2 regions of the Microbacterium sp. Beta genome follow, and region 1 is predicted to be linked to the other one. Evidence: predicted binding sites of a transcription regulator. Region 1 holds the regulator's gene; the other holds the start of a gene.
What was found. Region 1 encodes LexA, which represses DNA repair genes until DNA is damaged. Its sites were predicted from a motif close to TCGAACANNTGTTCGA; they were not measured.
Positions count from the first base shown of each region.

Region 2: a site for LexA is predicted at 8,089-8,104, ahead of recA (recombinase RecA). Genes of this name have one in related genera too.

Region 1 covers NZ_SCOG01000025.1:30,903-41,734, forward strand. The annotation lists gene rplT (50S ribosomal protein L20) at 1-338, opposite strand, end outside; gene rpmI (50S ribosomal protein L35) at 373-567, opposite strand; gene infC (translation initiation factor IF-3) at 640-1,281, opposite strand; gene FFS56_RS17460 (DUF1844 domain-containing protein) at 1,513-1,911, shown strand; gene FFS56_RS17465 (hypothetical protein) at 1,904-2,332, opposite strand; gene FFS56_RS17470 (SseB family protein) at 2,356-3,153, opposite strand; gene priA (bifunctional 1-(5-phosphoribosyl)-5-((5-phosphoribosylamino)methylideneamino)imidazole-4-carboxamide isomerase/phosphoribosylanthranilate isomerase PriA) at 3,137-3,883, opposite strand; gene hisH (imidazole glycerol phosphate synthase subunit HisH) at 3,987-4,622, opposite strand; gene hisB (imidazoleglycerol-phosphate dehydratase HisB) at 4,619-5,236, opposite strand; gene FFS56_RS17490 (histidinol-phosphate transaminase) at 5,233-6,318, opposite strand; gene FFS56_RS17495 (LysM peptidoglycan-binding domain-containing protein) at 6,400-6,768, opposite strand; gene lexA (transcriptional repressor LexA) at 7,059-7,745, shown strand; gene FFS56_RS17505 (prolyl oligopeptidase family serine peptidase) at 7,873-9,753, shown strand; gene smpB (SsrA-binding protein SmpB) at 9,775-10,251, opposite strand; gene ftsX (permease-like cell division protein FtsX) at 10,315-10,832, opposite strand, start outside.
Region 2 covers NZ_SCOG01000001.1:181,866-192,697, reverse strand. The annotation lists gene FFS56_RS00975 (EF-Tu/IF-2/RF-3 family GTPase) at 1-170, shown strand, start outside; gene dapA (4-hydroxy-tetrahydrodipicolinate synthase) at 199-1,176, shown strand; gene FFS56_RS00965 (ribonuclease J) at 1,230-2,906, shown strand; gene FFS56_RS00960 (GNAT family N-acetyltransferase) at 2,979-3,473, shown strand; gene FFS56_RS00955 (DNA translocase FtsK) at 3,548-6,283, shown strand; gene pgsA (CDP-diacylglycerol--glycerol-3-phosphate 3-phosphatidyltransferase) at 6,283-6,858, shown strand; gene FFS56_RS00945 (CinA family protein) at 6,855-7,340, shown strand; gene FFS56_RS00940 (helix-turn-helix transcriptional regulator) at 7,482-7,790, shown strand; gene FFS56_RS00935 (DUF3046 domain-containing protein) at 7,809-8,033, shown strand; gene recA (recombinase RecA) at 8,301-9,350, shown strand; gene FFS56_RS20735 (regulatory protein RecX) at 9,758-10,231, shown strand; gene miaB (tRNA (N6-isopentenyl adenosine(37)-C2)-methylthiotransferase MiaB) at 10,281-10,832, shown strand, end outside.

The DNA.
Region 1 (10,832 bases):
GCCGTCTCGACCAGCGTCGTGAACGTGGCAGCGTCGTTGACCGCGAGGTCGGCGAGCATACGACGGTCGACCGTGACACCCGCGAGGCCGAGGCCCTGGATGAAGCGGTTGTACGTCATGCCGTTCTGGCGGGCCGCAGCGTTGATGCGCTGGATCCACAGACGACGGAAATCGCCCTTGCGCTTGCGACGGTCACGGTACGAGTAGACCAGCGAGTGGATGACCTGCTCTTTGGCCTTGCGGTAGAGGCGCGAACGCTGTCCGCGGTAACCGGAGGCGCGCTCGAGGATGACCCGGCGCTTCTTGTGGGCGTTTACTGCCCGCTTGACTCTTGCCATTTTCCTGTGTTCCTATTCGTGCGTTCGGCGCGCGTCAGCGACCGAGAAGCTTCTTCGCGACCTTGGTGTCAGCCTTCGACAGGACCTGGTCCTGGTTCAGACGACGCGTGCGACGGCTCGACTTGTGCTCGAGGTTGTGGCGCATCCCGGCCTGCTGCTTCTTCAGCTTTCCGCTGCCGGTGATCTTGAAGCGCTTCTTAGCACCCGAGTGGGTCTTCTGCTTCGGCATCTTCTCTTCCTTCGTATGGCGCCTTCTCAGGCGACGGTGTCAACCCGCGGTGCGGGAGTTCTGGGGCGGGTACTACTCCGCAGTGGTGGCGGCGGCCTCGTTCTTCGCCTCGCGCGCAGCCTGCTTCTTGTCCGCGCGCTGAGCATCGCGCACGGCGTTCTGCTCCTGCTTCGCCTCGGACTTGCTCTTGAGCGGAGCCACGACCATCACCATGTTGCGACCGTCGATGGTCGGGTTCGACTCGACGGTGCCGAACTCGGCGACGTCCTCGGCGAACTTGCGCAGCAGACGCACACCCTGCTCGGGACGCGACTGCTCGCGACCGCGAAACAGGATCATGGCCTTGACCTTGTCGCCGGCCTTGAGGAAGCCCTCGGCACGCTTGAGCTTGGTCGTGTAGTCGTGAGCCTCGATCTTCAGACGGAAGCGCACTTCCTTGAGGATCGTGTTCGCCTGGTTGCGGCGAGCTTCCTTTTCCTTCTGGGCGGCCTCGTACTTGAACTTGCCGTAGTCCATGATCTTGACGACGGGCGGCTTCGAGTTCGGGGCGACCTCGACGAGGTCGAGATCGGCTTCCTGCGCGAGGCGCAGTGCGGCTTCGATGCGGACGACGCCGATCTGCTCACCCGCGGGGCCGACGAGGCGGACCTCGGGGACGCGGATGCGCTCATTGGTACGGGGATCGCTGATGCGGAACTCCTTAGACGATGTGATTCGGCCACCGCGACGCTGTCTGCATCACGGGCGAAATCGGAATCGTCCCCACCCACCGGCATTCAGACGCCGGCTCCGCACCCTGTCTGCCGGCTCCTTCTTTCGAACGGAGCCGGTGGAGTGCAAGACCCGGTAGCCTTGAACGGCAAGCGCGGGTGGGAAGTGAATCCTCTTTCGTTCCGGAGCATGACGCTCCGGAGCCCGCCAAAGTCTAACAGAAAGCAAGGCGAAGTGACGAACCAGGCACCGGACGAGGCGGCACGCGAGCGCGAAGAGCGTTGGGCACGTCAGGAGGAGGCCGCATCGTCGGCCACCCGTGACATCGCCGATGTACCCGCAGTCGAGGTGATCACCACCGCCGCCGTGCACCTCATGAGCGCGGCAGCCGTCAAGCTCGGGCTCGCCGACGATCCGGACGCCGCAGCGCAGCTCGACCTCGACGAGGCGCGCAAGCTCATCAACTCCCTCGCCGGGCTCATCACCGCCGGCGCTCCGGAGATCAGCGACATGCACGCGCGGTCCCTGCGCGACGGTCTCCGCTCACTCCAGCTCGCCTTCCGCGAGGCGTCCACGATCCCCGATCCGATCGGCAAGGGACCGGGCGAGAAGTGGACCGGCCCGGTCAACTAGCTGCCGCGGGCTCGACGACCAGAGGGTCGGCCGAGGCCGGGCCGGGGCACTGCCCTTCGGTGCGAGTCCAGGAGATCTCCTGTTCCGACTCATGGATGACGGCACCCTGCGCATCGAACAACCGGATGTCGACCAGGTCGGGAGTGGACATGTCGAGGGACATGCTCCACGTGCCGTCGGCCGACGGAGACGCCGAGAACAGGTTCGCGGACGAGCTCGCATCTTCCCCCGGCCCCGGTGAGCACTGCCCGTCCGCGCAGAACTGGAGGTCGGTCGCCGCCGGGAAGGCGCTCACGTCGACGACGACCGTGCTGATGTAGGCGATCGTCGGGCACGCGTTGACCACGCAGCCGGAAGTGCCGGCGACGGCGCCTCCGAGCAGCACGACGGCGGCGAGGGCTCGCAACAGAGTCCGGGGCATGTCCCCGAGCGTAGCGAAGCGGTTCAGGCGCTGCGGCGGAGCTTCACGGTGAGGGAGTCGACGAGCACGGCGATCCGGTCGTCCGATGCCCAGCGAGACGCGAGACGCGAGAGCACGGCGTCGAGCACCTCGCGTTCGAGTCCGTCGACCAGCTCGAGGACCACGATGAGCTCGGGCCCGCGCAGACGGGCGTCGGGGTCCCCGGAAGCCACAGCCACGTCGATGACGGCCAGTTCGTGGGCCACGCTCTCCTGCAGCGCCGTGAACACCTCGGTCGACAGGAAGCTCGGCTCCCAGCGCTGCTCCTGAGCGATCGTCCACACGGCAGGACGCCGGATGACGAACTCGGTGTCGGACGTCGGGTCGAGCACGATCAGGTCGGTGTCCTCCGACGAGGCGGCCAGCGCCGCGCGGATAGCCTCGACGGGGATGGGTCGCGCCGTCGGGTCCCACGCCTGCATCGCCTGGACCGACGAGAACACCGGCTGCACGCGCCGACCATCCGGAGACGCGACCGTGACGATGGAGAGCTCCTGCGTCTTGTCAACGGTGAGGCCGTTGGGGGCGATCCCCTCCTCCCCCTTCTCCGCGATGAGGGGCACCAGCACACGGGCGGCACGGAAGGCGTCGACGACCTCGGACTGGCTGCCCTCGCCGGCGCGGAAGCGCAGCAGCGCCGCCAGCAGCGCGGGGTCGGCGGAACCGTCGTCCGCGGCGTGCGGATTCGACTCGAAGCTGCGCCCCTCCCACGGGACGCCTGCTGAATCGCCGTGGTTGTGCGGCTCGGGGCCGCACGCGTGCGCGTCAGTCTCCTGCGACATCCAGTGCCTCAGCCAGCGTGAAGGCGCCGGCGTAGAGTGCCTTGCCGACGATCGCGCCCTCGACGCCCAACGGCACGAGGTCGCGGAGCGCGGCGATGTCGTCCAGGCTCGAGATGCCGCCTGACGCGACCACCGGCTTCGGGGTGCGGGAGGTGACCTCACGGAGAAGGTCGAGGTTCGGACCGCGGAGGGTTCCGTCCTTCGTGACGTCGGTGACCACGTAGCGGCTGCAGCCGGCGTCTTCGAGGCGGTCGAGCACCTCCCAGAGGTCCCCGCCCTCCTTGGTCCATCCGCGGGCGGCGAGCGTCGTTCCGCGCACATCGAGACCGACGGCGATCGCCTCGCCGTAACGGCCGATCACGTCGGCAGCCCACTCCGGATTCTCCAGCGCCGCCGTGCCCAGGTTGATCCGCGTCGCGCCGCTCTCCAGAGCCGCCTCCAGCGTCGCGTCGTCGCGGATACCACCCGAAAGCTCGATGTTCACGCCCTTAAACTGCTTGATGACCTTGCGCAGGATCGGCGCGTTGCTGCCCCGACCGAAGGCCGCGTCGAGGTCGACCAGGTGGATCCAGGAGGCGCCCTGCGACACCCACTCCCCTGCGGCGTCCAACGGGTCGCCATAGCTGGTCTCGGTTCCGGCCTCGCCCTGAGTCAGTCGGACGGCCTTGCCCCCGGCGACATCGACCGCGGGAAGGAGCGTGAGCGAGGGGGACTGCGCGAAGTCGTTCATGGGGTCCTTGGATCGGGAAGCTCTTCGGCCCGGTGCGGGCACGAGAACCGAGGGTAGTCCGCCGGGCGGCGGGGAACAAAACGGGTGACGTCGGTGGGCGTCGTCAGAGACTCTCGACCCAGTTGCGCAGCAGCTGGATACCTGCTTCGCCGGACTTCTCCGGGTGGAACTGCGTCGCCGACAGCGGGCCGTTCTCCACGGCGGCGAGGAAGGGATCGCCGTAGGTCGTCCAGGTCAGGACGGGTTCCGGGAACGGCGGCATGACATCGAGCTGCCAGGACTGGGCGGCGTAGGAGTGCACGAAGTAGAAGCGCTCCTGCTCGATGCCGCGGAAGAGCACGCTGTCGGAACCGGGCGCGACGGTGTTCCAGCCCATGTGCGGAAGCACCGGCGCGTTGAGCTCGGTGACGGCTCCGGGCCACTCTCCGAGCCCAGCGGTATCACGCCCACGCTCGACGCCGTGCTCGAACAGCACCTGCATCCCGACGCAGATGCCGAGGACCGGACGGCCACCGGCCAGACGGCGGTCGATGATCTCGTCGCCTCCGTGCGCACGCAGGGCATCGCGAACCGCCTGAAACGCGCCGACGCCGGGAACGACCAGGCCGTCAGCCTCGAGGGCGGTGGTGCGGTCGCGCGTCAGCACGGCGTCGGCACCGGCAGCCACGAGAGCCTTGACGGCCGAGTGGACGTTGCCCGACTCGTAGTCGAACACCGCGACGCGAGGAGCCGACGTCACAGCGCGCCCTTGGTGGACGGAATGCCGTCGACGAGCGGATCCAGCGCCTTGGCCTGACGGAACGCACGCGCGAACGCCTTGTACTCCGCTTCCGCGATGTGATGCGGGTCTCGGCCGCCGAGCACACGCACGTGCACCGTGAGAGCGGCATTGAACGTGATGGCTTCGAAGGAGTGGCGGACGAGCGACCCTGTGAAGTGTCCGCCGATCAGGTGGTGCTCGAACCCCTCGGGCTCCCCCGTGTGCACGAGGTACGGGCGGCCCGAGATGTCGACCACGGCCTGCGCGAGCGCCTCGTCGAGGGGGACGAGGGCGTCTCCGTACCGGGAGATGCCGGACTTGTCGCCGAGGGCTTCGAGGATCGCCTGTCCGAGCACGATCGAGACGTCTTCCACGGTGTGGTGTGCGTCGATGTGGGTGTCACCGGAGGCGCGCACGGTGAGGTCGGTCAGCGAGTGCTTCGCGAACGCCGTGAGCATGTGGTCGAAGAAGGGCACCGAGGTGTCGATGTGGCTCGCGCCGGTCCCGTCGAGGTTCAGCTCGAGCTCGACGGTGGACTCCGACGTGCGGCGCACACGGCTCGCGGTGCGCGGGGTCGGTGCGGAAGTGCTCATGAAGCCGATCCTATCGAGGCCAGAGCATCGAGGAACGCGGTGGTCTCGGCCTCGGTGCCCGCGCTCACCCTCAGGTGTCCTGGGATGCCGACATCGCGTACCAGCACCCCCTGGTCGTACAGCTGCTGCCAGATGGCCTTCGGGTCGGAGACTCCACCGAACAGCACGAAGTTCGACCAGGATTCGTGCGGCTGGTAACCCAGCGCCTCGAGAGTCGCCGTGATGCGGTCGCGCTGCTCGACGATCTCCTCGACCATGCCGAGCATGACGTCGGCATTGCGCAGCGCCGCGATGGCCGCCGCCTGGGTGAGTGCGCTCAGGTGGTACGGCAGACGCACCAGCCGCAGCGCGTCGATGAACGCCGGGTCGGCCGCGAGATACCCGACACGGGCCCCGGCGAACGCGAAGGCCTTGCTCATCGTGCGCGAGACGGCCAGACGCGGCCGCCCCTCGAGCAGCGTCAGTGCGGAGACCGCGTCATGCGGCGCGAACTCCTGGTAGGCCTCGTCGACGATCACTATGCCCCTGGCAGCCTCGTACACCGCTTCGATGACGTCGAGTCCGAGCGGCGTGCCGGTGGGGTTGTTGGGAGAGCACAGGATGACCACGTCCGGCTCGGCGGCCCGCACCTGCTCGGCCGCCTCCTCCGGAGTGATGGTGTAGTCGGGCTGACGCGTGCCGGCGATCCACCGCGCACCGGTGCCCTGCGCGATGAGCGGGTACATCGAATAGGTCGGCGCGAACCCGAAAGCCGTGCGACCAGGGCCTCCGAAGGCCTGCAGGATGTGCTGGAGCACCTCATTGGACCCGTTGCCCGCCCAGATCTGCTCGGGGACGAGACCGTGGCCCAGGTACTCCGCGAAAGACTCGCGAAGCGTGGTGAACTCACGATCCGGGTAGCGGTTGACATCACGGATCGCGACGGCGATGTCATCGAGGATGTCGCTCGCCACCGCATCGGGGATCGGATGCGTGTTCTCATTCACGTTGAGCGCGATGGGAAGCGGCGCCTGTGGAGCACCGTATGGCTTCAATCCGCGGAGATCGTCACGTAGCGGGAGATCGTTGAGGGAGAGGGTCACCCTTCCCATGCTAGGCGGCGCTTGAGGTTGATGACGCAAAGTCGCCGCCCCAGAAACTCCTCGTCTGAGCCCTCCGCCGGATCAGCGCGCGTACTGAGCCGGGATCGCCAGAGTCTGCCCGATCTGCAGCTCCCCACCGCGCAACAGGTTCATCCGGCTGATGTCGCCGATCACATCGCGCGGGTCGGCGTCGGGCGCGACGCCGGTGGCGATGGACCAGAGCGTGTCACCGGGCATGACGGTGACGGTCTCGACGCCGACGGGTGCGGTGTCGGCACCCGACGCGACCGCGCTGCCGCCGCTGAGCGCCGCGAACGCGATGCCGGCGGCGAGGGGCACCGACGCCAGGGCGAGCAGTACAGCGCGACCACGCGTCGTCAGCCGGAGTCTCGTCGAAGGACGGGGCGATGCCGAGATGACTGCTGCGGTGCTGAAGCCGATGCTGCTCATGTGGTGCTCCTTAGCCTGTCCCGGAGCGGTGAGGCTGCCGGGGAAGTTGGCGTAGCGTTCGCATTCACGACTCGGCCGGGAGCCGGGAATGCGAAGCTACGTACCGAAGATATCTTCGAGTTCGAACATCTGTCAAGTATTCTTCGAAACCACATCGGGGAAAGAGGCCGACACGCTCGAACAGATCTTCCAGATCGGCCCGATTCTCGGATACGGTTTCGATAAGGACACCCCACCACGGGCCTCCGACATTCGAAGAGGGACGTCGGATCACGCACTGAAGGAGCACCATGAGCGAGAACTCTGCCGCCGAGTCGGAGGCACCGCGCACGCGCCGCCGGAAGAGCCTCAGCCCGAAGCAGATGGCGATCCTCGAGGTCATCCAGAACTCGATCGCGAACCACGGCTATCCGCCGAGCATGCGCGAGATCGGAGACGCCGTCGGTCTCAAGTCCCTCTCCAGCGTCACCCATCAACTCGGACAGCTCGAGCTGAGTGGCTACCTGCGCCGCGACCCGGGGAAGACCAGGGCGATGGAGGTGCTCATCGATCTGCCGGGCGCCAGCACCGAGAACCCGGCCGACGTCGCGACTCCCGTAGGCGACGCCGCGCTCGTCCCCCTGGTGGGACGGATCGCCGCCGGCGTGCCGATCACCGCGGATCAGCAGGTCGAGGAGATCTTCCCGCTCCCCCGCCAGTTGGTGGGCAAGGGCGACCTGTTCATGCTCAAGGTCTCCGGCGAGTCGATGATCGACGCCGCCATTTGCGACGGCGACTGGGTCGTGGTCCGCTCCCAGAACAGCGCGGAGAACGGCGAGATCGTCGCGGCGATGCTCGATGGCGAGGCGACGGTCAAGGTGCTGCGCCGCCGGGACGGCCACACCTGGCTCCTCCCCCGCAACTCGGCATTCGAACCCATCCTCGGCGACGAGTCCGTCGTCCTCGGCAAGGTCGTGGCGGTGCTCCGCGCCGTCTGACCCTCGATCCGGTCAGCGCAGACCGGGCCTGGTCGTGTCGGTGACCGTCTTCCCTTCGCGCGCTTCCACAGTGGTCGGGCCCACGGCGTGGCCGCACACGCGGTGCGACGCCGCATAGGCTCGAGACATGTCGTCGTCCCCTTACGGTTCTTGGTCATCCCCGTTCTCCGCCGCCTCGGTCGCCGCGTCTTCACCGCGCATCGACGGCGCCCGTTTCGTCGGCTCGGAGATCTGGTGGGGCGAGTCGGTGCCGGCCCAGAAGGGCCGCGTGACGGTGCGGAGCTCCTCCGGAGCCGAGATCCTCCCCTCCCCCTGGAGCGCACGCTCACGTGTGCACGAGTACGGCGGGGGTGCGTGGACGGCGGACGAGCACGGCACGCTCTACTTCGTCGACGCGAACGACCAGCGGGTTCATCGTCTGAGCGTGGGAGGCGAGCCCGTTGCTCTCACCCCTCCCGGGCCCTCCCACGGCGGCCTGCGTGTGCAGTCCGGTCGACTGCTGGCCGTGCGCGAAGACCTCTCCCGCACGCCGCATCTCCGAGCGATCGTCGAGATCCCGCTCGACGGCTCCGCAGCCGAGGATGCGTCCGCGATCACGGTGATCGTGCAGGGCGATGGTTTCTTCGCCCACCCCGCGCTCTCCCCCGACGGCACCCGCGCCGCGTGGGTCGCGTGGGACAGGGGCCGCATGCCGTGGGAGGACGCGCACGTGCAGGTCGCCGAGGTCGGTGAGGACACTCCGCGCACGATCCCCTCACGGGCGGCGCTGCAGCCGGAGTGGCTGAGCGACTCGGAGCTGCTCTTCGCCGATGATCCGGGTGGGCGCTGGGCCCTGCAGCGCATCTCCCTGGACGGTGTGGTCCCGGTCGGCACCGCACGGCAGGTCTCACCCTCGGACGCCGACACGGGCTATGGACTCTGGGTCCTCGGCAACCGCTGGTATCAGCTGCTCGACGACGGCCGCGTCGTCGCCGTCCGGACGAACGGGCGCGACGAGGTCGTGGTGATCGATACCGATGATGCTGCCGACGACCGCGTCGACGTCATCTCGTTCCCCGGAGACGGCCATGTGAGCGTCGACGATGTCGACGGCACCCGCGTGCTCCTCTCCGGCAACGGTTCGCGTGCGAACGCCGGGCTGTGGTGCGTCGACGTCGTATCGGGTGCCACCGTGGCGGTGCGCGGCGGCGAACCGGTCGATCCGCAGTGGATGCCCGCTGCGATGCCGATCGAGATCCAGGGCCCGCACGGAGAGGTGCACGCGTTCGCGTACCCGCCGGCGAACCCGCACGCGACGGCTCCCGATCACGAGCTCCCGCCCTACATCGTCCTCGTGCACGGAGGGCCGACGGCGCACGTCACCGGGGCGGCGTCCGAGGCGATCGCGTTCTACACGAGCCGCGGCATCGGCGTGCTCGACGTGAACTACGGAGGATCCACGGGGTACGGCCGCTCGTACCGTGAACGTCTCGACGGCCAGTGGGGCATCGTCGATGTCGACGACGTGATCGCCGCGGCCCGCGGTCTGGCGGACGCGGGCCTGGCCGACCCCGACCGGATCGCGATCCGCGGCGGGTCGGCCGGCGGCTGGACCGTGCTGTCGGCGCTGGTGCGGGGCGGAGCCTTCGCTGCCGGGATCAGCCGCTACGGGGTCGCCGATCTGCGCATGCTCGTCGCGGAGACCCACGATTTCGAGGCCTCGTACATCGACGGTCTGGTCGGTCCCCTCCCCGAGCACGAGCACCTGTACGTGGAGCGTTCACCGCTCACGCACGCCGACCGGATCGACGCGCCCGTGCTGCTGCTGCAGGGCGGCGAGGATCGCGTGGTTCCGCCCTCGCAGTCCGAGGCGATCCGAAACGCGCTCGCGGCACGCGGAGTCGACCACGAGTATGTGCTGTACCCCGCCGAGGGGCACGGATTCCGCAGCGCCGACACGATCGTCGACGCCCTCGAGCGCGAGCTGACGTTCCTCGGCCGTGTGTTCGGCTTCGAGCCGCGTCTGTGAGGGCGGCTTCCCCCGCGAGGGTCACTCCCCCACGCGGTTGCGCAGACGCATGGCGCGGTCGGCTTCGCGGGTGTCCTGACGCTCACGCAGGGTCTGTCGCTTGTCGTACTCGCGCTTACCTTTGGCGAGGGCGATCTCGACCTTGGCGCGACCGTCGGAGAAGTACAGCTTCAGCGGGATGAGGGTGTATCCCCCTGCCGAGACGGCGTGGGCGATCTTCGCGATCTCCTCACGGTGCAGCAGCAGCTTGCGGATGCGCTTGGCCGAATGGTTCGTCCAATGCCCCTGCGAGTACTCCGGGATGTGCACCGAGTCGAGGAAGACCTCGTTCCCCTTGACGAACGCGTAGCCGTCGCTGAGGTTGGCTCGTCCCTGACGCAGCGACTTGACCTCGGTGCCGGTGAGCACCATCCCCGCCTCGTACGACTTCTCGATGGCGTAGTCGTGACGTGCGCGACGATTGGTCGCGACGACCTTCTCTCCGCGTTCCCTGGGCATGATGCTCTCCTGTTGCCGTGATGAGCCCGATCGATCGATCCGACCGCGCAGCCTTTCAGGCTATCAGGTGCGCAGCCAGCGTCGGATCGCGAAGCCCGCGGACAGGGCGGCGAGGATCACTCCGATGCCGATCAGCACCGGGACGACCAGTGCCGCGTCCTGCATCGTGACCCACGTCGTGATGAACGGCACCCTTCCCCGCAGATAGCCGTTGACGCCGAAGTGCACGCCGGCGACGACCGCGGCGCTGGCCAGAGCCGACCCCAGGAAGGCCGCGAACACGCCCTCCAGCACGAACGGGGTCTGGATGAAGCGGTTGGAAGCTCCGACGAGGCGCATGATGCCGATCTCCTTGCGCCTCGCATACGCGGACAGGCGGATCGTCGTGCCGATCAGGAGAGTCGCGGCGATGAGCATGAGCACGGCGATCCCGACCGCGATGTAGGTCGCGACGGTCAAAGCGGAGAACAGGGGCTCCAGGTACTGCAGCTGATCCTTCACCTGCTCGACCCCAGCTTGTCCGCTGAAGGCTTCGGCGAGCACCTGGGACTGGCCGGGATCCTTCATGGTCACGAAGAACA
Region 2 (10,832 bases), on a different contig from region 1:
TCTCGGTCATCCGTGACGGTGCCGCGCTGTCGACGACCGAGATCACCGGAATCGAGATGTTCCGTAAGCGCGCGAACGAGGCGAGGGCCGGTGACATGGTCGGGGTGCTCCTGGCAGGGAAGAACGACGTCGCCCGCGGGGACGTCATCCGCGTCTTCGCGTCCGCATGACCGGTGGTCGAACCGATACGCTGGGTCTATGACGCACTCGGGCAACCCCTTCGGACAGGTTCTCGTCGCGCTTGTCACTCCGATGACGGCCGACGGCGAAGTCGACTGGCCCGCCGTCGAGAAGCACATCGATGACGTGATCACCGCGGGAGCGGACGGCATCGTCGTGACGGGAACGACCGGCGAGACCTCGACTCTGACGGACCCCGAGAAGCTCAAGCTCGTCGAGGTCGGCAAGTCCGTCTCCGCAGGTCGGGCGAAGATCATCACGGGTGGCGGGTCGAACGAGACCGCGCACGCGATCGAGCTCTACAAGGCCAGCGAGAAGGCAGGCGCCGACGGCATCATGATCGTCACGCCGTACTACAACAAGCCCACGCAGGCGGGCATCCTCACACACTTCCGTCTGGTGGCCGACGCCACCGACCTCCCGGTGATCCTCTACGACATCCCGGGCCGGACCGGTGTGCCGATCAAGTACGAGACGATCCTGCGTCTGGCGAAGCACCCGAACATCCTCGCTGTGAAGGATGCCAAGGGCGACTTCTCCGAGGTGAGTCGGGTGCTGAACCAGACCGATCTCATGTACTTCTCGGGCGACGACGCGAACGTGCTGCCGCACCTCGCGATCGGGGCGACCGGGTTGATCGGCGTGACGGCCAACGTCGCCGCGGCGCCGTACCGCACGATCATCGACGCGGTGAACGCGGGAGACCTCGCCACGGCCACGGCGGAGCACAAGCGGCTCGAGCCGCTCGTCCGCGCCGTGATGACGCATGTGCCTGGGACCGTCGCGGCCAAGTACATCCTGCACGGACTCGGTCGCATCTCGAGTCCGCGCGTCCGACTTCCCCTGGTCGGTCCCGAGGAATGGGAGGCGGCGCTCATCGAGGATGAGCTCGACCTCGTCCAGGACGTTCCCGGTGCCGACTTCTCGAACTTCCGTCCCGACCGCAATGCGGCCGCGGGCGGTGCCCTGCCGAAGGTGCACGGCACGACGCGCTGAGTCGCGTCGCCATGAACGAACGGACGCGCGGAGTGTCCGACTGAGGAGACAGCATGTCCATTCCCCTGGTAGAACCGACCGCTCTCGATGAAGGGACGCTGCGGGTCATCCCGATCGGCGGGCTCGGAGAGATCGGTCGCAACATGACCATGTTCGAGTACGACGGGAAGATCCTGATCGTCGACTGCGGTGTGCTCTTCCCGGAGGAGCACCAGCCGGGCGTCGACCTGATCCTCCCGGACTTCGAGCCCATCCGTGATCGCCTCGAAGACATCGTCGGTGTCGTGCTCACGCACGGCCACGAAGATCACATCGGCGCCGTGCCCTACCTCCTGCGCCTGAAGAGCGACATCCCTCTGATCGGCTCCGGGCTCACCCTCGCGCTGGTCGAGGCGAAGCTCAAGGAGCACCGCATCAAGGCCTTCACCCTCACCGTGAAGGAGGGGCAGGAGGAGCGGGTCGGTCCGTTCGACCTGGAGTTCGTCGCGGTCAACCACTCCATCCCCGACGCGCTGGCCGTCGCCATCCGCACCCCCGCCGGCATGGTCCTCGCGACCGGCGACTTCAAGATGGACCAGCTTCCCCTCGACGGCCGGATCACCGACCTGCGCGCGTTCGCCCGCCTCGGGGAAGAGGGCGTCGATCTGTTCCTCGTCGATTCGACCAACGCCGACGTTCCCGGCTTCACCCCGACGGAACGCTCCATCGGCCCCGTGCTCGATCAGGTGATCGCGAAGGCGCCGCGTCGCGTCATCGTCGCCAGCTTCTCCAGCCACGTCCACCGTGTGCAGCAGGTCATCGATGCCGCACACGCCAACGGGCGCCGCGTCGCGTTCCTCGGCCGCAGCATGGTCCGGAACATGACGATCGCCGAGCAGCTCGGCTACCTGAAGGTGCCGGACGGCGTCCTGATCGACTTCAAGAAGGCACGTGATCTGCCCGACGAGCAGATCGTCTACATGTCGACGGGCTCGCAGGGAGAGCCGATGGCCGTGCTCAGCCGGATGGCGAACATGGATCACGCGATCGAGATCAGCGAGGGCGACACCGTCATCCTCGCCTCCAGCCTCATCCCGGGCAACGAGAACGCGGTGTACCGCGTGATCGACGGCTTGACCAAGCTGGGCGCCAACGTCGTGCACAAGGCGAACGCGAAGGTGCACGTCTCCGGGCACGCCGCCGCGGGTGAGCTCATCTACTGCTACAACATCCTGAAGCCGAAGAATGTCCTCCCGGTCCATGGCGAGTACCGCCACCTCATCGCGAACGCCAAGCTGGCGCAGGACACCGGCGTGCCGGAGGACAACACGATCATCGCCTCGAACGGCACCGTGATCGACCTCAAGGGCGGGGTCGCGAAGGTCGCAGGTCAGCTCGATCTCGGGTTCGTGTACGTCGACGGCTCAACCGTCGGCGAGATCACGGACGCCGACCTCAAGGACCGCCGGATCCTCGGCGAGGAGGGCTTCATCTCGGTCATCGTCGTGGTGGACGCCACGACCGGGCGCATCATCTCGGGCCCGGAGATCCATGCGCGCGGCGTCGCCGAGGACGACTCCGTGTTCGACGACGTCACGCCCAAGATCGTCGCCGCGCTCAAGGAGGCGTCCGGCAATGGTGTCCGTGACACCCATGCGCTGTCGCAGGTCGTGCGACGCACGATCGGTCGCTGGGTCAATCAGCGGCTTCGTCGTCGCCCCATGATCGTGCCGCTCGTCATCGAGGCGTGACGGCGGCGCGGTCCTCTCGCACTCACGGGTAGTCGTCATGCCGACGTAACACCGTCGGCCTATGCTCGCGTCATGCACAGGGGCTTCTCGCTTCGCAGGGCGTCGCAGACGGATGCGATGTTCCTCGGCGACATGCTCGTCGAGGCGGCGAACTGGCGAGCCGGAGGAGTGCGGCCACGGCACGAGGTGCTGACCTCGACGGAGCATCGCCGCTACCTCGCGGGGTGGAAACGCATGTCAGACGACGGCCTCGTCGCGCTGGGTGACGATGACGTCGCGGTCGGTGCCGCCTGGTATCGGGTGCTTCCGCAGAACGAGCCGGGATTCGGTTTCATCGGCATCGCGGTCCCCGAGCTGATCGTCGGCGTGCACCCGCTCTGGCGCGCTCGGGGTGTTGGTCGGTCCCTGCTGCGCGGCATCGTGCAGCTCGCCGGGTCCCAAGGCCATGCCAGGATCAGCTTGAGCGTGGAGCGGGACAACTTCGCGCGCAATCTGTATCGTGCGGAAGGGTTCGCCGTGGTGGGTCAGGGGTCGACGCGCGACACGATGGCTCGCGGTACGGGGTAGCGTACGCTCTCTCCGATCCGTGGAAAGCCGCGTCATTACGCGGCGATGTCGCCTGTTGGACGTAACGTGAGAGCATGGCCAGGAGTACCACGAAGACAGAGCGCGCGTCGACGAGCGCACCGTCGCGCCCCAAGCGGCAGACGGCTCCCAAGGCCACGCCCGCTCGCAAGGCCCAACCCGCTCCCAAGAAGTACATCGACGAGGCCGACAAGCCTCCAGTCGCCGTCCGTGCCTGGGTCGGGCTGGCGCACGGGGTCGGAGGACTCTTCCGCGCGTTCGGCCCTGAGACCCTCGAGAAGGACGACCGTCGCGACGGCTTCCCGTTCTTCCTCGTGCTCCTCGCCGTGCTCGGTGCGGTCAACGAGTGGTTCTTCATCGGCAACGAGGTCGCAGCGAACATCAGTGCCTACTCGGTGGGTCTCTTCGTCGGACGCGTGGCCTTCATCATGCCCGTGCTGCTCCTCCTGCTCGCCGGATGGCTGTTCCGGCACCCGTCCTCTGTCCACGACAACGGTCGTATCGGCATCGGCTTCGGCATGTTCGTCCTCGCCCTCGCGGGGATCTTCCATGTCGCAGGGCCTCGCCCGCATCCGAACCAGGGGATGCCTGCGCTCAGCGAGTCGGGCGGTCTGCTGGGCTGGCTGGTGGGGCAGCCGCTGACGTACCTCACCGACATCCCGGCGTACATCGTGCTGTCGCTGCTCGTGGCACTCAGCATCCTGATCCTCACCAAGACACCGCCGAATCGCATCGGTTCGCGCCTCGGGGATCTCTACGCCTGGATGTTCGACGCGGAGCGACCGGAGAAGCCGACGAAGGACGCCGCAGCGATCGACGACGCGGACAAGACCGATGACCCCGACGTACTGCCGTGGTGGCGCCGGAACAAGACCGGCCGCGAAGAGGACCCGGATGAGGGCACACTCGATTCCGACGACATCACCGCGCTCCTGACCACCTCCGATCCCACGCCTGCGTACGACCAGGCAGTGGTCGTCGAGAATCCTTACGACGCGGCCACCGAGGTGCTGTCCGAGGTCAGGTCGGTCGCCGACTCGCTCGCCGAGCAGCAGACCACGGCCCTGCTCGATGACTCCTCTGAGACAGGAGAGGTGCCGGAACTACCCGGTCTCGACGGGTTCGGCACCGATGGTCCGGGCGACCGCGGCCCGCAGGCCCCCGTCACGCCATACATCCTCCCGTCTCCCGGACTCCTGGTCGAAGGCCCGCCGCCCGTCATGCGCTCAGAGGCGACCGACAAGGTGATCGAGCAGATCACCAGCGTGCTGTCGCAGTTCAAGGTCGATGCCAAGGTGACCGGCTTCTCCCGCGGACCGACGGTCACGCAGTACGAGGTCGAGGTGGGCCACGGCGTCAAGGTCGAGAAGATCCTGCAGCTGAGCAACAACTTCGCCTACGCCGTGGCCTCGAACGACGTGCGCATCCTCTCGCCGATCCCGGGCAAGAGCGCAATCGGCATCGAGATCCCGAACGCCGACAAGGAGATGGTGGCTCTCGGCGATGTGCTGCGCTCGCCCGCTGCGCAGAAGAGCACGCACCCCATGACCATCGGCGTCGGCAAAGACGTCGGCGGCAACATCGTCATCGCGAACCTCGCGAAGATGCCGCACCTCCTCGTGGCCGGCTCCACCGGTTCGGGTAAGTCGAGCTTCGTGAACTCCATGATCACGAGTCTGCTGATGCGTGCCCGCCCGTCCGACGTGCGCATGGTGCTGATCGACCCGAAGCGTGTCGAGCTGACCAGCTACGCCGGTGTCCCGCATCTGATCACGCCCATCATCACGAACCCGAAGAAGGCGGCGGAGGCGCTGCAGTGGGTCGTGAAGGAGATGGACATGCGGTACGACGATCTCGCGTCGTTCGGTTTCCGGCACATCGACGACTTCAACCGGGCTGTCCGCGCGGGCGAGGTCGAGCTCCCGGTGGGCAGCGAGCGTGTCCTGAAGCCGTACCCGTACCTTCTGGTGGTCGTCGATGAGCTCGCCGACCTCATGATGGTCGCCCCTCGCGACGTCGAGGACTCGATCGTCCGCATCACGCAGCTCGCACGTGCCTCCGGCATCCATCTCGTGCTAGCGACTCAGCGCCCGAGCGTCGACGTCGTGACGGGCCTGATCAAGGCCAACGTCCCGTCACGACTCGCCTTCGCCGTGACGAGCGTCACGGACAGCCGGGTCATCCTCGACAGCCCCGGTGCCGACAAGCTCATCGGTCAAGGTGACGCCCTCTTCTCACCGATGGGCTCATCGAAGCCGTTCCGCCTGCAGGGCGCGTGGGTCGATGAGAAGGAGATCGACGCGGTCGTCAAGCACGTCACACGTCAGGCACGTCCGGACTACCGTCCGGACGTGCAGGAGGCGATGGAGCCGACGAAGAAGAAGGAAGTCGACGAGGACATCGGGGATGACCTGGAGCTGCTGCTCGCAGCCGCCGAGCTCATCGTCTCCTCGCAGTTCGGATCGACGTCGATGCTCCAGCGCAAGCTCCGCGTCGGGTTCGCGAAGGCAGGTCGTCTCATGGATCTGCTCGAGTCGCGCGAGATCGTCGGCCCCTCCGAGGGGTCGAAGGCGCGAGACGTGCTGGCGACCGCCGAGCAGCTCCCGCAGGTGATGGCCAAGTTGCGCGGAGAGGACGTTCCGGCACCGACATCGGCATCGGCTGCGCCTGCGGTTCCGCCCGTCCCGCCGCTCCCGCAGACGCATGACCCGATCGCGGCTCAGTACGAGGGTCTTCCCGAGGTGGAAGCTGAGGGCGACGAAGATGCCTGGGGCTTGACGGGACGCGACTGATGGCGATCCCACGGCAGCTCCCCAACGCCATCACGGTCGCGCGCATCCCGCTGGCCGTCGTCTTCTTCGTCCTGCTCCTGCTGGGTGGCACCTATGGGTTCTCGGACCCGGGTCTCCGCTGGACGGCCGGAGTCATCTTCATCGTCGGGATCTCGACGGACTGGGTCGACGGGTACCTCGCCCGCAAGTACGACATCGTCAGTGATTTCGGCAAGCTCTGGGATCCGATCGCCGACAAGATGCTCACCGGTGCCGGCTTCATCGGGCTCGCGATTCTGGGCGAGGTCAACTGGTGGATCGTTGCGATCATCCTCGTGCGCGAATGGGGCATCACGATCCATCGGCTCATGGTGGCCAGCGAACACGTCGTGGCCGCGGCCTGGATGGGCAAGATCAAGACCGCGTTCCAAGGGGTGGCGCTCGGGTGGGCACTCCTCCCGCTGCACTACGTCATCGGTCTCGACGCCTGGACATTGATCACGTTCATCCTCATGCTCATCGTCCTGGTCCTCACGGTGGCGAGCGGCATCGACTACGTCGTGGCGCAGGTACGCGGGTCGCGCCGGAAGTCATGAGTCAGGCGGCAGCCGAGGTCCTCGCTGCGCTGGGCCGACGAGGATGGAAGCTCGGCGTGGCCGAATCCCTGACCGGGGGCGCCCTGTGCGCCGATCTCGTCGCGGTTCCCGGAGCGTCAGCCGTGCTGCTCGGAGGCGTCGTGGCATATGCCACGCCGGTCAAGTCGTCCGTGCTGGGCGTGGATGAGGGCCTGCTGTCGAGATACGGGCCGGTGCATCCGCAGGTCGCACTGGAGATGGCAGACGGCGTCAGACGCGTCGTCGGCGTCGACGGCGAGGCTGCCGATGTGGGGGTGTCCACGACCGGGATCGCCGGACCGGTGTCTCCGGACGGGCAGCCCGTCGGCACGGTGCACATCGGCGTCGTCACCCCCGCGGCATCGCGGACCAGGGCCTTTCTCTTCGTCGGCGACCGGGAATCGATCCGGGCGCAGACGGTGGACGCGGCACTCCAGGAGATGCTCGCCCTGCTCTCGGAATAGCAGAGCCCTGCGGCTGGTTATCTCTGATGTGCTCACACGTAAACCACAGAGTGCAGGAGTAGATTCTGTGCACGCCAGGGGTACTAGACTGGCTGTCTCATCGGGGGAGACCTCGAGCGAACACAGGGGGAGGAGGTTCCGATGATTCTTGTACGACAGGAAATCGGCGATGTGCTGAGGGACTTCCGCCTGCAGAAGGGGCGTACGCTCCGGCAGGTCGCCAGCAAGGCATCGGTCGCACTCGGCTACCTCAGCGAGGTGGAGCGCGGTCAGAAAGAGGCTTCGAGCGAGATTCTCGCCTCGGTCGCAGACGCTCTCGACGTCCCCATCTCGACGATCATGCGCGAAGTCGGTGACCGCATTTCGGTGCTCGAGGGCATTCAGGTCTTCCCTGACGTCGTTCCCGACGACCTCGTGGCGTCGGTCGAGCCTCAGCTCTCGCTGCACTGACCCCCGAATGGGGTGGTGATGCGTCGTAGCGAGTTCCTTCGCGCCGTCGATACCGAGTTCGGGCTGAGGGCTTCCTCTCTGGTCAACGACCTCGGCCTGAGTGCCGTAGGTGGGCGTACCGCTCTCGAAGCTCTCGCCGACGGCACGCCGCCGCGAGACATCTGGCTGGCGCTGTGCGCGGAGATGGACGTTCCCGAGGACAGGCGCCACGGAGTCGGACGGCAGGAGCCGCGGCGGCGCTGACCTACGTTCCTCGTCCGCCCTCTACGGAACACGACGCACCATTTGCGGCGTGTCGTCGAAGATTCGTTCGAAGCGGGCGTAGTCTTCTGCACAAGTGGTCCGGACCGTTTGTTCTGCACTGTATGTGAGATCGTCGCACCGATGTCGGTGGTCCCTCCTACGGTGGAAACAAGCCGAAGAGCCATTACGCCTTGTCGGAGAGTTTCTCCCAACCGGAAGAGCCGCGACAGCCTACAGGCGGCATCACGCGCGCAGAAGGAGCACATCATGCCATCACCCGCCGACCGCGAGAAGTCCCTCGAGACCGCCCTCGCTCAGATCGACCGCCAGTTCGGAAAGGGCTCGGTCATGCGGCTGGGCAGCGATGAGCGTGCCCCTGTGGCCGTCATCCCGACCGGCTCCATCGCCCTCGACGTCGCCCTCGGCGTGGGAGGACTGCCGCGTGGCCGAATCGTAGAGATCTACGGACCGGAGTCCTCGGGTAAGACGACTCTCACGCTGCACGCGATCGCCAACGCTCAGCGCGCCGGGGGAATCGCGGCGTTCATCGATGCCGAGCACGCGCTCGACCCCGACTATGCCGCGAAGCTGGGCGTCGACATCGATGCTCTCCTGGTGTCGCAGCCCGACACCGGTGAGCAGGCGCTCGAGATCGCCGACATGCTGGTGCGCTCCGGAGCCATCGACCTCATCGTCATCGACTCCGTCGCGGCGCTCGTGCCTCGTGCCGAGATCGAGGGCGAGATGGGCGACTCGCACGTGGGTCTGCAGGCGCGACTCATGTCGCAGGCCCTTCGTAAGCTCACCGGTGGTCTGAACCAGACCAACACCACCATGATCTTCATCAACCAGCTGCGTGAGAAGATCGGCGTCTTCTTCGGTTCCCCCGAGACCACCGCCGGCGGTAAGGCGCTGAAGTTCTACGCCTCGGTCCGCATGGACATCCGTCGTATCGAGACGCTGAAGGACGGAACCGATGCCGTCGGAAACCGCACCAGGGTCAAGGTCGTGAAGAACAAGATGGCGCCGCCGTTCAAGCAGGCGGAGTTCGACATCCTCTACGGCGTCGGCATCTCCCGCGAAGGCAGCCTGATCGACTTCGGCGTCGAACACGCCATCGTGAAGAAGTCGGGTTCCTGGTACACCTATGACGGTGATCAGCTGGGTCAGGGCAAGGAGAACGCACGCACGTTCCTGCTCAACAACCCCGACATCGCTCTGGCTATCGAGACGCAGATCAAGCAGAAGCTCGGTATCGGCGGGCCGTCCGGTGCCCCGGCAGCTGCCGATGAGCTCGCAGAGCGTCGTCCGGCCTGATGAACGACTCGCGTGGGGGCGATCCTGACCGGATCGCCCCCATCATCCCCCTCTTCGGCGGAACAGCGAAGAAACCAGGAGCGACGCCTTCCACGCCGGTCACGCAGTACGGCGAATCAGCGACACTGCCATCATCGCGAGGCGACGGGGATGCGGTCTGGCGTACGACCTGGGACTCTCCTCCAGGCGACCCTGCTTCCATCGACACAGCCGACGATGCAGCTCACGCGGGAACCCCGAGTGAGCGCCATCCGGCGCGCGGGCGCAGGGATCCCTCCGGCGCCAGGAGCTCTCATCCCTCGCGGCCGGCTCCCAGGCTCCGCGCGCTCGACGCGACGGAAGGAGACGGCGCGACTCAGCAAGAGGCGTCACACGCTGAGATCCGGGTCGCGGCCGAGGAGTCGCTCGTGCGAAAGCTGCGAGCCCGGTCGTTGTCGATCTCTGAAGCCCGGCAGGTGCTGCGTGGTGCGGGCCTCGAAGGTAGTGCGATCAGCGATGTGATCGACGACTTCTGCCGTCGTGGTTACCTCGATGATGCGGCCCTGGCCGGCGTCCTCGTGAGGTCGGGAGTGGATCGAAAGGGGCAGGGGAGAGTCGCTCTGTCTCGCGCGCTCGCTCAGCGGGGGATTCCGCGTGAGGTCATCGATAGCGCGCTCGAAGAGCTTCCGGACGACGACGACGAACGCGCACTGGAGTTCGCCCGCACCAAGGCGCGGTCGATGACTCGACTCGACCCCGACGCGGCGCTCCGTCGTCTGGTGGGACAGCTTTCTCGTCGTGGCTACGGCGGAGCGGTCGCCATGAAGGCGGCGAAGGTCGCGCTGCGCGAGGCTTCGTTCGGCGGAGCGACCTCAGGGGTGCGGTTCGTCGATTCCGACTGAGCAGTGAGCGCCGCTTCCGCACGGAAACGGCTCGTACAATGGGGTGATCATGACTATCCCGCGCAGCGAACCGACGATCATCGGCGCGTCGTCGGCAGCCGTCGACGTCGACGGACGACAGCGATCGTATGAAGTACGCACCTTCGGGTGCCAGATGAACGTGCACGACTCCGAGCGCCTCTCGGGCTCGTTGGAGAGCGCAGGTTACGTCAGGGCAGTCGACGGTGCGGAAGCCGATGTGGTGATCATCAACACCTGCGCGGTCCGCGACAACGCCGCAGGCAAGCTCTACGGCACACTCGGCCATCTCGCGTCGGTCAAGCGCCGCAAAGACGGGATGCAGATCGCCGTCGGCGGCTGCCTCGCACAGATGGACAAGCAGGCTGTGCTCGACAAGGCGCCGTGGGTCGATGTCGTGTTCGGCACCCACAACATGGGTTCCCTTCCGGGGCTGCTCGAGCGCGCCCGCCACAACGGGGATGCCGAACTCGAGATCCTCGAGTCGCTCGAAGTGTTCCCCTCAACCTTGCCTACGAAGCGAGACTCGGCGCACAGCGGCTGGGTGTCGATCTCGGTCGGGTGCAACAACACCTGCACGTTC